3 regions of the Saccharothrix stipae genome follow, and region 3 is predicted to be linked to each of the others. Evidence: riboswitches for the same ligand, from Rfam matches in the RefSeq annotation. Region 3 holds a riboswitch; each other region holds the start of a gene.
What was found. A riboswitch is a leader RNA that binds a small molecule or an ion and turns the genes downstream of it on or off. The one in region 3 is predicted to bind S-adenosylmethionine.

Region 1: another riboswitch for S-adenosylmethionine. It lies ahead of ACYVLT_RS21490 (aminotransferase class V-fold PLP-dependent enzyme); the one in region 3 lies ahead of ACYVLT_RS24255 (methionine ABC transporter ATP-binding protein).
Region 2: another riboswitch for S-adenosylmethionine. It lies ahead of thrC (threonine synthase); the one in region 3 lies ahead of ACYVLT_RS24255 (methionine ABC transporter ATP-binding protein).

What each region holds. Positions count from the first base shown of each region.
Region 1 is NZ_BAAGTN010000008.1:983,397-987,668, forward strand. Features, by position in the region: gene ACYVLT_RS21485 (potassium/proton antiporter) at 112-1,584, shown strand; SAM riboswitch class IV at 1,647-1,760, shown strand; gene ACYVLT_RS21490 (aminotransferase class V-fold PLP-dependent enzyme) at 1,798-3,135, shown strand; gene lspA (signal peptidase II) at 3,159-3,752, shown strand; gene ACYVLT_RS21500 (RluA family pseudouridine synthase) at 3,749-4,272, shown strand, end outside.
Region 2 is NZ_BAAGTN010000005.1:371,383-375,654, forward strand. Features, by position in the region: gene ACYVLT_RS10655 (glycoside hydrolase family 3 N-terminal domain-containing protein) at 1-566, shown strand, start outside; gene rpsT (30S ribosomal protein S20) at 693-953, shown strand; gene holA (DNA polymerase III subunit delta) at 1,260-2,243, opposite strand; SAM riboswitch class I at 2,339-2,454, shown strand; gene thrC (threonine synthase) at 2,466-3,728, shown strand.
Region 3 is NZ_BAAGTN010000009.1:243,072-247,343, forward strand. Features, by position in the region: gene ACYVLT_RS24245 (transglycosylase family protein) at 1-283, shown strand, start outside; gene rsmA (16S rRNA (adenine(1518)-N(6)/adenine(1519)-N(6))-dimethyltransferase RsmA) at 373-1,251, shown strand; SAM riboswitch class I at 1,338-1,428, shown strand; gene ACYVLT_RS24255 (methionine ABC transporter ATP-binding protein) at 1,633-2,643, shown strand; gene ACYVLT_RS24260 (methionine ABC transporter permease) at 2,640-3,323, shown strand; gene ACYVLT_RS24265 (MetQ/NlpA family ABC transporter substrate-binding protein) at 3,389-4,195, shown strand.

The sequences.
Region 1 (4,272 bases), on a different contig from region 3:
GGCTGGTGACGCCGCGTGGGTTGCCGGATTCGTCCATTTCGGTGTCGCCGGGGAGAATGACCCCGTCGAGTGATGCAGCGGGGACGACGGCCTGGAGGTCGAGTGGGCGGTGTGACGGGCTACCTGGGCATCGCCGCCGGCGTTCTGCTGCTCTCGGTCATCGCGGTGAGGGTGTCGATCAGGCTCGGTCTGCCGTCCCTCCTGCTCTACCTCGGCATCGGCCTGCTGCTCGGCGAGGCCGTGCTCGGCATCCAGTTCGAGGACGCCGACCTGACCCGTTCGCTGGGCACCGTCGCGCTCGTGCTGATCCTCACCGAGGGCGGGCTGACCACCCGGTGGAGCGCGGTGAAGCCCGCGCTGGGCCTGGGCATCGCGCTGTCCACGGTGGCCGTCGGCGTGAGCATCGCGGTCACCGGGTTCGCGCTGCACTTCCTGCTGGACATGGACTGGCGCACCGCCCTGCTGTGGGGCGCGGTGCTGTCGTCCACCGACGCGGCGGCGGTGTTCAGCGTGCTGCGCGGGGTGGGGGTGCGCAAGCGGCTCATCGGCGCGCTCGAACTGGAGTCCGGCATCAACGACGCGCCGGTGTACATCGCCGTCGTGCTGCTCGCCGCGCCCGACCCGATCACGTGGACCGCGCCGTTGCTGATGGGCTACGAGCTCGTCGCGGGCGGGGTGATCGGGATCGTGCTCGGCTGGGTCGGCGGCGTGGGGCTGCGCCGGGCCGCGCTGCCCGCCACCGGCCTGTACCCGCTGGCCACGGTCGCCGTGTGCCTGCTCGCCTACACCGTCGGCGACCTGGCGCACGCGTCCGGCTTCCTCGCCGTCTACATCGCCGCCCTCGTGCTCGGCAACGCCCGCCTGCCGCACCGGGCGGACACCCTGTCGTTCGCCGAGGGGTTGGGCTGGATCGCGCAGATCGGGCTGTTCGTGCTGCTCGGCCTGTACGCCTCACCGGGACGCCTGCTCGACGTGCTGGTGCCCGCGCTGGTCGCGGGGGCGGTGCTGGTGCTGCTGGCCCGCCCGCTGTCGGTGCTGTGCGCGGCGCTGCCGTTCCGGGTGCCGTGGCGCGAACAGGTGTTCGTCTCGTGGTCGGGGCTGCGCGGCGCGGTGCCGATCGTGTTCGCGCTGATCCCGCTGATCCAGGGCGTGCCGGGTGCGCAGCGGCTGGTGGACGCGGTGTTCGTGCTGGTGGTGGTGCTGACCGTGGTGCAGGGCACGAGCCTGCCGTGGCTGGCCAAGTGGCTCGGGCTGGTCAAGTCCGGGGAGGCGCACGAGGTGCAGGTCGACTCGTCGGCGCTGGACGAGCTGGGCGCGGAACTCCTCCAGGTCCGCATCCAGCCCGGCTCCAAGCTGCACGGCGTGTACCTGTCGGAGCTGCGGCTGCCGCCCGGCTCCTCGGTCAGCCTCGTGGTGCGCGACGACAACGGCTTCACCCCGCAGCCGACGACCCGGTTGCAGGAGCACGACCAGCTGCTGGTGGTGTGCACCGAGGCCATGCGCACGGCGACCGAGCAGCGCATCCGGGCGGTCGACCGGGCGGGCCGGTTCGCCCGCTGGAAGGGCGACGTCGGCCTGCCCTGACGCTCCCAGGATGTGAACCGGACTCGACGCGGGCGCGCGGTCCGGGTTACCTTCGCTCCGAAGGTCATGAGTGCCAGCGCGAAGCCCAGGCTCGCTGGCCGGCAACCCTCCTACCGCGGTGGGGTGCCCCTGGTGAGGACCTGGCCGGCGCGCAGGGCGTCCGGCAAGCGCGGGCTCCCTCTCCGGCGGGGTCCCGGACCCCCGGAGGGCGTCATGACGATCGCAGTTCCCCGCACCAGCACCGTTGCCCGGCCGGAGAAGCCGGCACTGCCGCGCGTGGTCGGCGCGTCGCTGCGCGTGCCGCTGGTCACCGGTGAGCGCGTCGAGTACGCCAACCTCGACCACGCGGCCAGCGCGCCGTGCCTGGAGCAGGTCCGCGACGCGGTGGACGAGGTGCTGCCCTGGTACGCCAGCGTGCACCGGGGCGCGGGCTTCGCCTCGCAGGTCAGCACCCGGGTCTACGAGCAGGCCCGCACGTCGGTCCGCCGGTTCCTCAACGCCCGCGGCACCGACGCCGTGGTGTTCACCCGCAACACCACCGACGCGCTGAACCTGCTGGCCAGGAGCCTGCCCAAGCACACGGCCGTGACCCTGTTCGACACCGAGCACCACGCCGCGCTGCTGCCGTGGCGCGGCCCGAACGTGCGTCGCCTGCGCACCCCCGACTCACCCGCCCAGGCGGTGCTGGAGCTGGACCGGGCGCTGCGCGAGGCGCCGGTCGGCCCGCGCCTGGTCGTGGTCACCGGGGCGTCCAACGTGACCGGCGAGCTCTGGCCGGTGGCCGAACTGGCGCGCGTGGCCCGCAGGCACGGCGCCCGGATCGCCCTGGACGCCGCCCAGCTCGCGCCGCACCGGCCGGTGGACGTGCGCGCGCTCGACGTCGACTACACCGTGCTGTCCGGGCACAAGGTCTACGCGCCGTTCGGCGCGGGCGTGCTGGTCGGCCGGTCGGACTGGTTGCAGGCCGCCGAGCCGTACCTGGTGGGCGGTGGTGCGACGGCCCGCGTCACCGACCACGGCGACCGGCTCGGCGTGGCCTGGTCGGCGGTGCCCGAGCGGCACGAGGCCGGCACCCCGAACGTGGTGGGCGTGCACGCGCTGGCCGTGGCGTGCGACGTGCTTGGCAGGCACTGGGAGCAGACCACCGAGCACGAGCGGGTGCTGCTGGCCAGGCTGCGGGCGGGCCTGCGGACCGTGCCGGGCGTGCACGAGCTGACGTTGTTCGGCTCGGACCAGGACCGGGTGGGTGTGGTGAGCTTCACCGTCGGCGGTCAGGACGCCGGTTACCTGGCTGCGGCGCTGTCCGCGGAGCACGGCATCGGTGTGCGCGACGGCGCGTTCTGCGCCCACGTTGCCGTGCACCGCCTCGCCCACGGCGAACGGGCGCTGCGTGCGTCGATCGGCCTGGGAACCACCGAGGAGCACGTGGACCGCTTCGTGGCCGCGCTGCGGGCGCTCGTCGTCGAGGGTTCGCGGTGGGAGTACGAACAGCGCGACGGCCGTTGGGTGCCGCTCAACGACCAGCGCGCGCTCCCGCCGTTCCTGCGCTGACCCCGATGCTGGACAATGGCCCGGTGAGCACCGATCCCAACACCGAGCCGGACACGCCGGACCAGCCGGACCAACCGCTGCCGAAGCGACGGGTCCTCCTGCTGGCGGTCATCGCGCCGCTGGTGTTGGCGCTCGACCTGGTCACCAAGATCCTCGCGGTGGAGCACCTGGAGGGGCGTGAGCCGATCGAGCTGCTCGGCGGCCTGCTCTACCTGCCGCTGATCCGCAACACCGGCGCCGCGTTCGGCCTGGCCGAGGGCTGGACGGTGATCCTCGCCCTGATCGCGTCCGGCGTGGTCGTGTTCATCCTGTGGATCGCGCGCCGGCTGCGGTCGGTCGGCTGGGCCATCGGCCTCGGCCTGGTCCTGGGCGGCGCGATGGGCAACCTGGCGGACCGGATCTTCCGCGGTCCCGGCCCGCTGCGCGGCGGCGTGGTCGACTTCATCTCGGTGCTCGACCCCTGGGGCAACTTCTTCCCGGTGTTCAACCTGGCCGACTCGGCCATCTGCGTGGGCGGCGGCGTGATCGTGCTGATGGCGCTGCTCCAGCGCGACTACGACGGCACCCGCGTGGAGAAGAAGCCCGGCACCCAGTCGGAGAAGAAGGCGGGCGCATGACCGGCGACTACCGGACCCTGCCCGTGCCGGACGGCTTGGACGGGATGCGGGTCGACGCCGGCCTGGCCAAGCTCCTCGGCCTGTCCCGCACGGTCGTGGCCGCGTTGACCGAATCGGGTGACGTCGTGCTCGACGGGCAGCCCGCGGGCAAGTCGGACCGCCTGATCGCGGGCTCCGTGCTGGAGGTCACCCTCCCCGAGCCCGAACGCCCGGTGCAGGTGCAGGCGGTGCCCGTGGAGGGCCTGATCGTCCTGCACGAGGACGACGACGTGATCGTGGTCGACAAGCCGGTCGGCGTGGCCGTGCACCCCAGCCCCGGCTGGACCGGTCCGACCGTAGTGGGCGGCCTGGCCGCGGCCGGGATCCGGATCGCCACGTCCGGCGCCGCCGAGCGGCAGGGCGTCGTGCACCGGCTGGACGTCGGCACGACCGGCGTCATGGTGGTGGCGAAGAGCGAGAGCGCTTACTCGGCGTTGAAGCACGCCTTCAAGGAGCGCACGGTCGACAAGCTCTACCACGC
Region 2 (4,272 bases), on a different contig from region 3:
CGGCGCTGGTCGCCGGCTGGCTGCCCGGCTCCGAGGGCGGCTCCGCGATCGCCGACGTGCTGTTCGGCGCGGTGAACCCGAGCGGGAAGCTGCCCGTGTCGTGGCCCAAGACGGTCGGTGACCAGCCGTTCTCCTACGACCAGGTGCGCGGCGCGAACACCTCGCCCAGCTCGGCCTACGACCCGGCGTTCGCGTTCGGGCACGGTCTGTCGTACACGACGTTCACCACGTCCGCGCCGAAGGTCGCGTCGGCCGAGGTGCGGCGGGACGAGCGGGTGAAGGTGTCGGTGACCGTGGCCAACACCGGCGCGCGGGACGGCACGCTCGTCGTGCCGGTGTACGTGCACCAGCCGGTGAGCAAGGTGCTGACGCCGCCGCAGCGCCTGGTCGGCTTCACCCGGGTGGCGTTGAAGGCGGGTGAGCAGCGGGCGGTCGAGGTCTCGTTCGACGTCAAGCGCCTCGCGGTGACCCCCGGTGACGTGGACGGCGCGGACAAGCCGGAGGTGGCCAAGGGCGCCTACGAGGTCGTGGTCGGCGACGGGAGGGCTCGATTCACGGTGCGGTGAGCTGCCCTGATATCCTTCTCGGCCGTACCCGCGCGGCATTCCGCTGTGGAGGAAAACCGCCCCTCGTGGGCGGAGCCGGTGACAAGCGCGGTGCGACTCCGAGACCGAGGAAAAGGTGGCTTTCGCGTGGCGAACATCAAGTCCCAGATGAAGCGGATCAAGACGAACGAGAAGGCGCGCCTGCGCAACAAGGCCGTCAAGTCGTCGCTCAAGACCGCCATCCGCAAGTTCCGTGAGGCCGCCGAGGCCGGTGACAAGGAGAAGGCGACCGTGCTGGCGCGGGAGGCTTCCCGCAAGCTGGACAAGGCCGTCACCAAGGGCGTGATCCACGCCAACCAGGCCGCCAACAAGAAGTCGGCGCTGGCGCGGCGCGCCAACCAGATCTGATCTGGTCTCACGCCAAGGCGCCGCCCACCCCACGCGGGGTGGGCGGCGCTTGTGCTTGCCCCGGCGCTTCCGGCAGTCGGCTCGACCTCCCGCAGCCGGTCGAGCGGCCCAGCCCTCCGACAGCCGGCTCAGCCCCTGCAACCGGTCGGATGGCCCGGCTACCGGCAGCAGATCGGGCGGCCCAAGCCTCCGGCAGTCGGCTCGCCCCGGGCAGTCGACTCGGCTTCCGGTACCCAGGTGGCCCCGGTCTTCGGTAGTCGGCTCGGCCTCCGGCGATCCGTAAGCGGCTCGGCGTCCGGCGGTCGGTCAGCGTCGGCCGTGGGCGGCGACGATTTTCAGCACTGCGCGTTCCAGGGCGTAGCCGGAGTCCGCTGCGACACCCTTGACGTCGGCGTTCAGGTCGGCGACCACCGTCATCGCCGCCGCGAGACCACGGTCCTCCCAGCCGCGCGACTGGCCCTGGGCCTTCTTGACCTTCCACGGCGGCATGCCCAGTTCGCCCGCCAGCTTGAACGGGTCGCCCCGGCCCACCGCGGACACCCGCGCGATCGTGCGCACCGCGTCGGCCAGCGCGTCGGCGACCAGCACGTGCGGCACCCCGAGCTGGATCGCCCACCGCAACGCCTCCAGCGCACCGGCCCGGTCGCCCATCACGGCCTTCTCGGCGACCGCGAACCCGGTCACCTCGGCCCGGCCGCGGTGGTAGCGGCGGACCGCCTCGGCGTCGACCTTGCCGCCGGTGTCGGCGACGAGCTGCGAGGCCGCCGCCGCCAACTCGCGCAGGTCCGACCCCACCGCCTCGATCAGCGCGGCCACCGCCTCCGGATCGGCCTTGCCACCGCCGGCCGAACGGATCTCGTTGCGCACGAACGCTTCCCGGTCCGCCGCCTTGGTGATCTTGGGGCACTCGGTGACCCGGGCACCCGCCTTGCGCAGCGCGGCGGGCAGGTCCTTGGCCACCTTGCTACGCCCGCCGCCGCTGTGGACGACGACCACCGTGACCCCGTCCGCCGGGGCCTTGGCGTAGGCGATCACCGCGTCGGCGATCTCCTTGCCGCACTCCTGGGCGGCCTCCAGCGCGACCACGCGGCCCTCGGCGAACAGCGACGGGCTGACCAGTTCGGCCAGCTCAGGAGGCGTGAGATCGGTCACGCGGACGCGCGTCAGGTCGGCCTGCGGATCGGCTTTGCGCGCCGTCGCCAGCGCACCGCGCACCGCGCGCTCGACCAGCAACTCCTCCTCGCCGACGATCAGGTGCACGGCGTCGGGCGTGTCTGCGGGCGAACTCACGGCGCGATCCTCCCACGCCCGTCCGACGTCCGGATGGTGGACGTCTCTGGCTGCGGGTCGGGATCGTGACGTAAGTTGGCCGCACAACTGAATACCGCTCATCCAGAGGGGCAGAGGGATCGGCCCGAAGAAGCCCCGGCAACCCGTCGCACAGCGTCCGCTGGCGACCACGGTGCCAATTCCGACCCGCGACGCGCGGGAAAGATGAGGAGATACCTCGCGATGACTGCTGTCAGTGTGCCCTCCGCCACCACCTCCTTCGACCTCGGTCCCGCTCGCGCGCTGTCGTGTCGCGAATGCGGCCACGAGACGCCGCTCGCCGCCGAATACGCCTGTCTGGAGTGTTTCGGGCCGCTGGAAGTGGCCTACGACTTCGGCCCGATCCGCCGCGAGGACATCGAGGCGGGCCCCCGGTCGATCTGGCGCTACCGCGGCCTGCTCCCCGTGCCGACCACCGTCGAGTCGCACCCCAACACCAACCCCGGCGGCACCCGCCTGGTCGAGGCCGACCGCCTCGCCAAGGCCCTGGGCGTGCGCAAGGTCTGGGTGAAGGACGACACCGGCAACCCGACCCACTCGTTCAAGGACCGCGTCGTCGGCGTCGCCCTCGCCGCCGCCCGCGAGCTGGGCTTCAAGGTCCTGGCCTGCCCCTCCACCGGCAACCTGGCCAACGCCGTGGCCGCCGCCGCGGCCCGTGCGGGCTGGCAGTCGGTGGTCCTGGTGCCCTCCTCCCTGGAGCAGGCGAAGATCCTCATGACCGCCGTGTACGGCGGCGACCTGATCACCGTCGACGGCAACTACGACGACGTGAACCGGCTGGCGCAGGAGTTGGCCGCCGAGCACGAGGACTGGGCGTTCGTCAACGTCAACGTCCGCCCCTACTACGCCGAGGGCTCCAAGACGCTCGGGTACGAGGTCGCCGAACAGCTCGGCTGGCGGCTGCCCGACCAGATCGTCGTGCCCATCGCGTCCGGCTCCCAGTTGACCAAGGTCGACAAGGCCTTCCGGGAGTTCGGCACCCTGGGCCTGGTCGAACAGACCCCGTACCGCGTGTTCGGCGCGCAGGCCACCGGCTGCTCCCCCGTCTCGGCCGCCTTCAAGGCGGGCCACGACGTGGTCAGCCCGGTCCGCCCGGACACCATCGCCCGGTCGCTGGCGATCGGCGCCCCCGCCGACGGCCCCTACGTGCTGGACGCCGTCCGCCGCACCAACGGTGCGATCGAGGACGTCACCGACGACGAGGTCGTGGAGGGCATCCGCCTGCTGGCCCAGACCGAGGGCATCTTCGCCGAGACCGCGGGCGGCGTCACCGTCGCGACCGCGAAGAAGCTCATCGAGACCGGCCAACTGGACCCGGACGGCGAGACGGTGCTCCTGATCACCGGCGACGGCCTCAAGACCCTGGACGCCCTGGGCGACCGGGTCGGCCCCCGCGCCAACGTCCCGCCGTCGGCCGAGGCCGTGCTCAAGGCCCTCCAGGACTGACCCGCCCGCCGGGCGGCGACCGGTCAGGCGTCGCCCGGCGGACCCCGGCCACCGGCCCTGGCGGTCGAGGTGGCGATCGGGGCGGCCGCCGCGCGGTCTCCATCACAGCGCGGTTCCCATCACAGCGCGATCCCGGACGAGCGGAGCCAGCCGGTCCGGGGGAAGGCGGCCAGTTCGGGCAGCACGTGCGGCCCCACCGGTTCGGTCACCACGCGCCAGGCGGTGAGCATCTGGGGCCAAGGGCGTTTCTCCTTCTCCTGGTTGTAGCGCTCGGCGTGCCACTCCTCCGGCGGGATGGTCAGGTCGGCGTCGAACAGCGCGTCCGCGACCAGCCGGTAGGCGGTGTTCGCGGAGGGGACCTGCGCCATGCGGATCACACCGGTGGCGGTGGCCCTGGCGACGATGCCCCGGTCGCCACCGGGCAGGTCCTCGCACACGTAGTAGGTGAAAGCGGGCCGGAGTTCGTCGCGCGGCCACGGTTCGGCGGTGTAGCCGGGCTGCCACAACGCCCACGCCACCGCGCGGTTGCCGCCTCGCGGCGACC
Region 3 (4,272 bases):
GAAGGTCAAGGTCGGCACCAAGCTCCCGCCCGACGGCGAGGTCTGGGACCGGCTCGCCCAGTGCGAGGCGACCGGCAACTGGGCCATCAACACCGGCAACGGCTACTACGGCGGCCTGCAGTTCAACAAGAGCACCTGGGACGCCTACGGCGGCGCCCAGTACGCCGCGTACCCGCACCAGGCGACCCGCGAGCAGCAGATCGCCGTGGCCACCAAGCTGCGCGACGCCCGCGGCGGCTACTCCGCCTGGCCCCACTGCCGCTCGAAGCTGGGCCTGCCGTAATTTTGGCGCCGCCTCCGGCGTCGCGGCTCGGTCGCCTGGAAGTCGACCGCGCGCGGTAGCTCCGTTGGTGGCAGTGGAGAATGGGGCTCGTGACTGAGGATTCGACGACGGCCGGGTCGGGGAGCCACCTCCTCGGCCCGGCCGACGTCCGTCGGCTGGCCGCCGAGCTGGACATCCGCCCCACGAAGAAGCTGGGGCAGAACTTCGTGCACGACCCGAACACGGTGCGGCGCATCGTGGCGGCGGCCGACCTGCGCCCGGACGACGTGGTGCTGGAGGTCGGCCCCGGGCTGGGCTCGCTGACGTTGGCGTTGCTGCCCTCCTGCCGGGCGCTGGTGGCCGTGGAGATCGACGGGGTGCTGGCCGACCGCCTGCCCGTCACCGTGGCCGAGCGCGCGCCCCAGCTGGCCGACCGCCTGTCGGTCGTGCACGAGGACGCGATGCGCGTCACGGCGTCCCAGCTGCCCGTGGCACCGACGGCGTTGGTGGCGAACCTGCCGTACAACGTGGCCGTGCCCGTGGTGCTGCACCTGCTGGCCGTGCTGCCGTCGTTGCGCACCGGCCTGGTGATGGTGCAGTCCGAGGTCGCCGACCGGATGGCCGCCGGTCCCGGCAGCAAGGTCTACGGCGTGCCCAGCGTGAAGCTCGCCTGGTACGCGGACGCCCGCCGGGCCGGTCCGGTGCCGCGCTCGGTGTTCTGGCCGGTGCCCAACGTCGACTCCGCGCTGGTCGCGTTCGAGCGGCACGAGCCGTTGTCCACTGTGGACCAGAAGCAGCTGTTCTCCTTGGTGGACGCGGCTTTCGCGCAACGGCGCAAGATGCTGCGCGGTGCGTTGGCCGGGTGGGCGGGCTCCGCCGCCGAGGCGCAACGGCTGCTCGTCGCCGCGGGCGTGGACCCGGCGGTGCGGGGCGAACAACTGGCCGTCGGTGACTTCATCCGGATAGCCGAGGTCGCTTCCGCTCGGTAGTCGATGATCTTTCGGCCGAAAGTGTGATTTGCCGGACGATCCGGTTACAGGCTTGCGTCAGCCGGGTTCGGTCAGGTCTACTCGTGGTGCCATCCCGAGCGGCTGAGAGACCTGGCTCTACGACGCCGCAGCAACCACCCCCCACGGGGCAGGTGCTTCAGCCAGGATCGATGGAGGATCACGTGCCCAGGATGCGAACGCTCACCCGCCGGCGGGTCGTCGACCACGGCCGCCGCACGTCGTCAGCCTGTCGCAGCTGCCGCTAGCAGCACTAGGCGCCTTCGAATCCTCGCGTCCTTACTTCAGGACACCCTTCTGAGCTGAGCCGTCGGTCACGCACGCCATGAGCGTGCGCTGCCGCATGCAGTCGTGGAGCGAAACGTGATCACTGTCGAGAACCTCACCAAGACCTTCCCCGGGAGTACCGGGCAGGTTCGCGCGCTGGACGGCGTGAACCTGGACGTCGCCGCCGGCACCGTCCTCGGCGTCGTCGGCCCCAGCGGCGCGGGCAAGTCCACCCTGGCCCGGTGCGTCGCGCTCCTGGAGCGCCCCGACAGCGGCGCGATCCGCGTCGACGGCACCGACCTCGTCTCCCTCGACGGCACCGCGCTGCGGGCCGCCCGCCGGCAGATCGGCGTTGTGCCGCAAGGGGATTCGCTGCTGCGCCAGCGCACCGCCGCGGGCAACGTCGCGCTGCCGCTGGAGGCCGCGGGCGTGGCCGGTCCGCAGCGCCGCACCCGGGTCGCCGAACTCCTCGACCTCGTGGGCCTCACCGACAAGGCCGGCTCGTACCCCGACCAGCTCTCCGGCGGCCAGCGCCAGCGGATCGCGGTCGCGCGGGCGCTCGCCGCGTCGCCGTCGGTGCTGCTGGCCGACGAGCCGACCTCCGCGCTCGACCCCGACACCACCGGCTCGGTGCTCACCGTGCTGGACCGGGCGCGGGCCGAGCTCGGCGTGACGGTGCTCGTGGTCACGCACGACATGGGCGTGGTCCGCCGGATCTGCGACGACGTCGCGGTGCTGGAGGACGGCCGGGTGGTGGAGCACGGCAGGGTGCTCGACCTGGTGTCCGACGCGGCCAGCCGCACCGCCGCGTCGCTGCTGCCCGCCGTGGACCAGAACCCGGTGGCGGAGGCCTCGTTCGACCGGGTCGCGGACGTCGTGCTGATCGGCTTCGCCGCCGTCGGCGCGCTGCTGCCCGAGGTGACCAGCCGGTTCGGCGTCGAGCTGAACCTGCTGGGCGGCGGTCTGACCAGGCTGGGGGAGACCCCGGTCGCACGCTTCCGCGTCGGCCTGAAGGGCGAGCGCGCGGACTCGGCGCTGGAGTGGATCTCGGAGGCGGGCGGCTCGGTGCGACGGACCCTCTCGGGTCCGCAGGGAGTAGCTGCGTGAGGTCGGCAACACCCTGGTCCATCGTGTTCGACGACGTGCTGGTCGCCACCGGCGAGACGTTGTACATGGTGGTCGTCTCCACCCTGATCGCCGTTCTGCTCGGTGCGCCCGTCGGCATCTGGCTTCAGCTCACCGCCCCCGGTGGGCTGAAGCCCCGGCCGGTGGCGCACAAGGTGCTCGGGTTCGTCGTGGACCTGGGCCGCTCCATGCCGTTCCTGGTGCTGCTGGTGGTGCTCACCTCGCTGACCAGGCTGCTGCTCGGCAGCACCATCGGACCCACGGCGGCCATCGTGCCGCTGGCCGTCGGCGCGATCCCGTTCGTCGGCAGGCTGGTCCAGAACGTGCTGGCCGAGGTGCACGTGTCGGTGGTCGAGGCGGCCGTCACCACCGGGTCGTCCACCCTGCGGATCGTGCGCAGCGTGCTGCTGCGCGAGTCGTTGCCCGCGCTGGTCAACGCCATCGGCGTGACCGCGATCGCGCTGCTGGGCTACTCGGCGATGGCCGGGGTGGTCGGCGGCGGCGGGCTCGGCGACCTCGCCGTGCGCATGGGCTACCAGCGGTTCAACGACCGCTACCTGTGGAGCACGGTCGTCGTGCTGGCGATCGTGGCCACCGCGATCCAGTTCACGACCAACCGCGTGGCCCGCGGTGTCGACCGCCGCCGCACCGCGTCCGTCTGACGTTCGGGTTTTTCTCAGCGCTGCTTTCTCTCACTTCTGGTTTTCTCTCACCTCTAAGGAATGAAATGCGTATTCGTGCTGCCCTGCTGGCCGTGCTGCTGACCGCGGTGGGCTGCGGTAGTGGCGACACCGGCGCCGCTTCCGACCCGAACGCGGCGCTGAAGGTCGGCGTGAGCCCCGTCCCGCACGCCCAGGTGCTGCGGTACGTCGCGGACAACCTGGCCGCGGCGAAGGGCTTGAAGATCGAGGTGGTGGAGTTCACCGACTACGTGCAGCCGAACACGGCGCTGGTGGACGGGTCGCTGGACGCGAACTACTTCCAGACCGTGCCGTACCTGGACACGTTCAAGGCGGAGAGCGGCGCGTCGCTGGAGTGGATCGGGCCGGTGCACATCGAACCGCTGGGCGTGTACTCGAAGAAGCACAAGTCGCTGGCCGACCTGCCGTCGGGCGCCCGGGTCGCGGTGGCCAACGACGCGACGAACGAGGCGCGCGGGCTGAAGCTGCTCCAGGACAACGGGCTGATCAAGGTCACGCCGGGCGCGGAGAAGACGGCGACCATCCGGGACATCGCGGAGAACCCGCGCGGGCTGGAGTTCGTCGAGCTGGAGGCGGCGCAGCTGCCGCGTTCGCTGGACGACACGGACGCGTCCGTGGTGAACGGCAACTACGCCATCGACGCCGGCTTGAAGCCCGCGTCCGACGCGTTGGCGCTGGAGAAGGCGGAGGGCAACCCGAACGCGAACGGCCTGGTCACGCGGGCCGAGCTGAAGGACGACCCGCGCGTGCGCGACCTGCTGGCCCTGCTCCAGTCGCAGGAGGTCAAGGACTACATCAAGCAGACCTTCGCCGGCTCCGTCCTCGCCGTCTAACCACCCGAGCCCCCGCGTGTCCTACCTCCAGAACACGCGTGTCCTACCTCCAGAACGCGAGAGTCCTACGTTCGGAA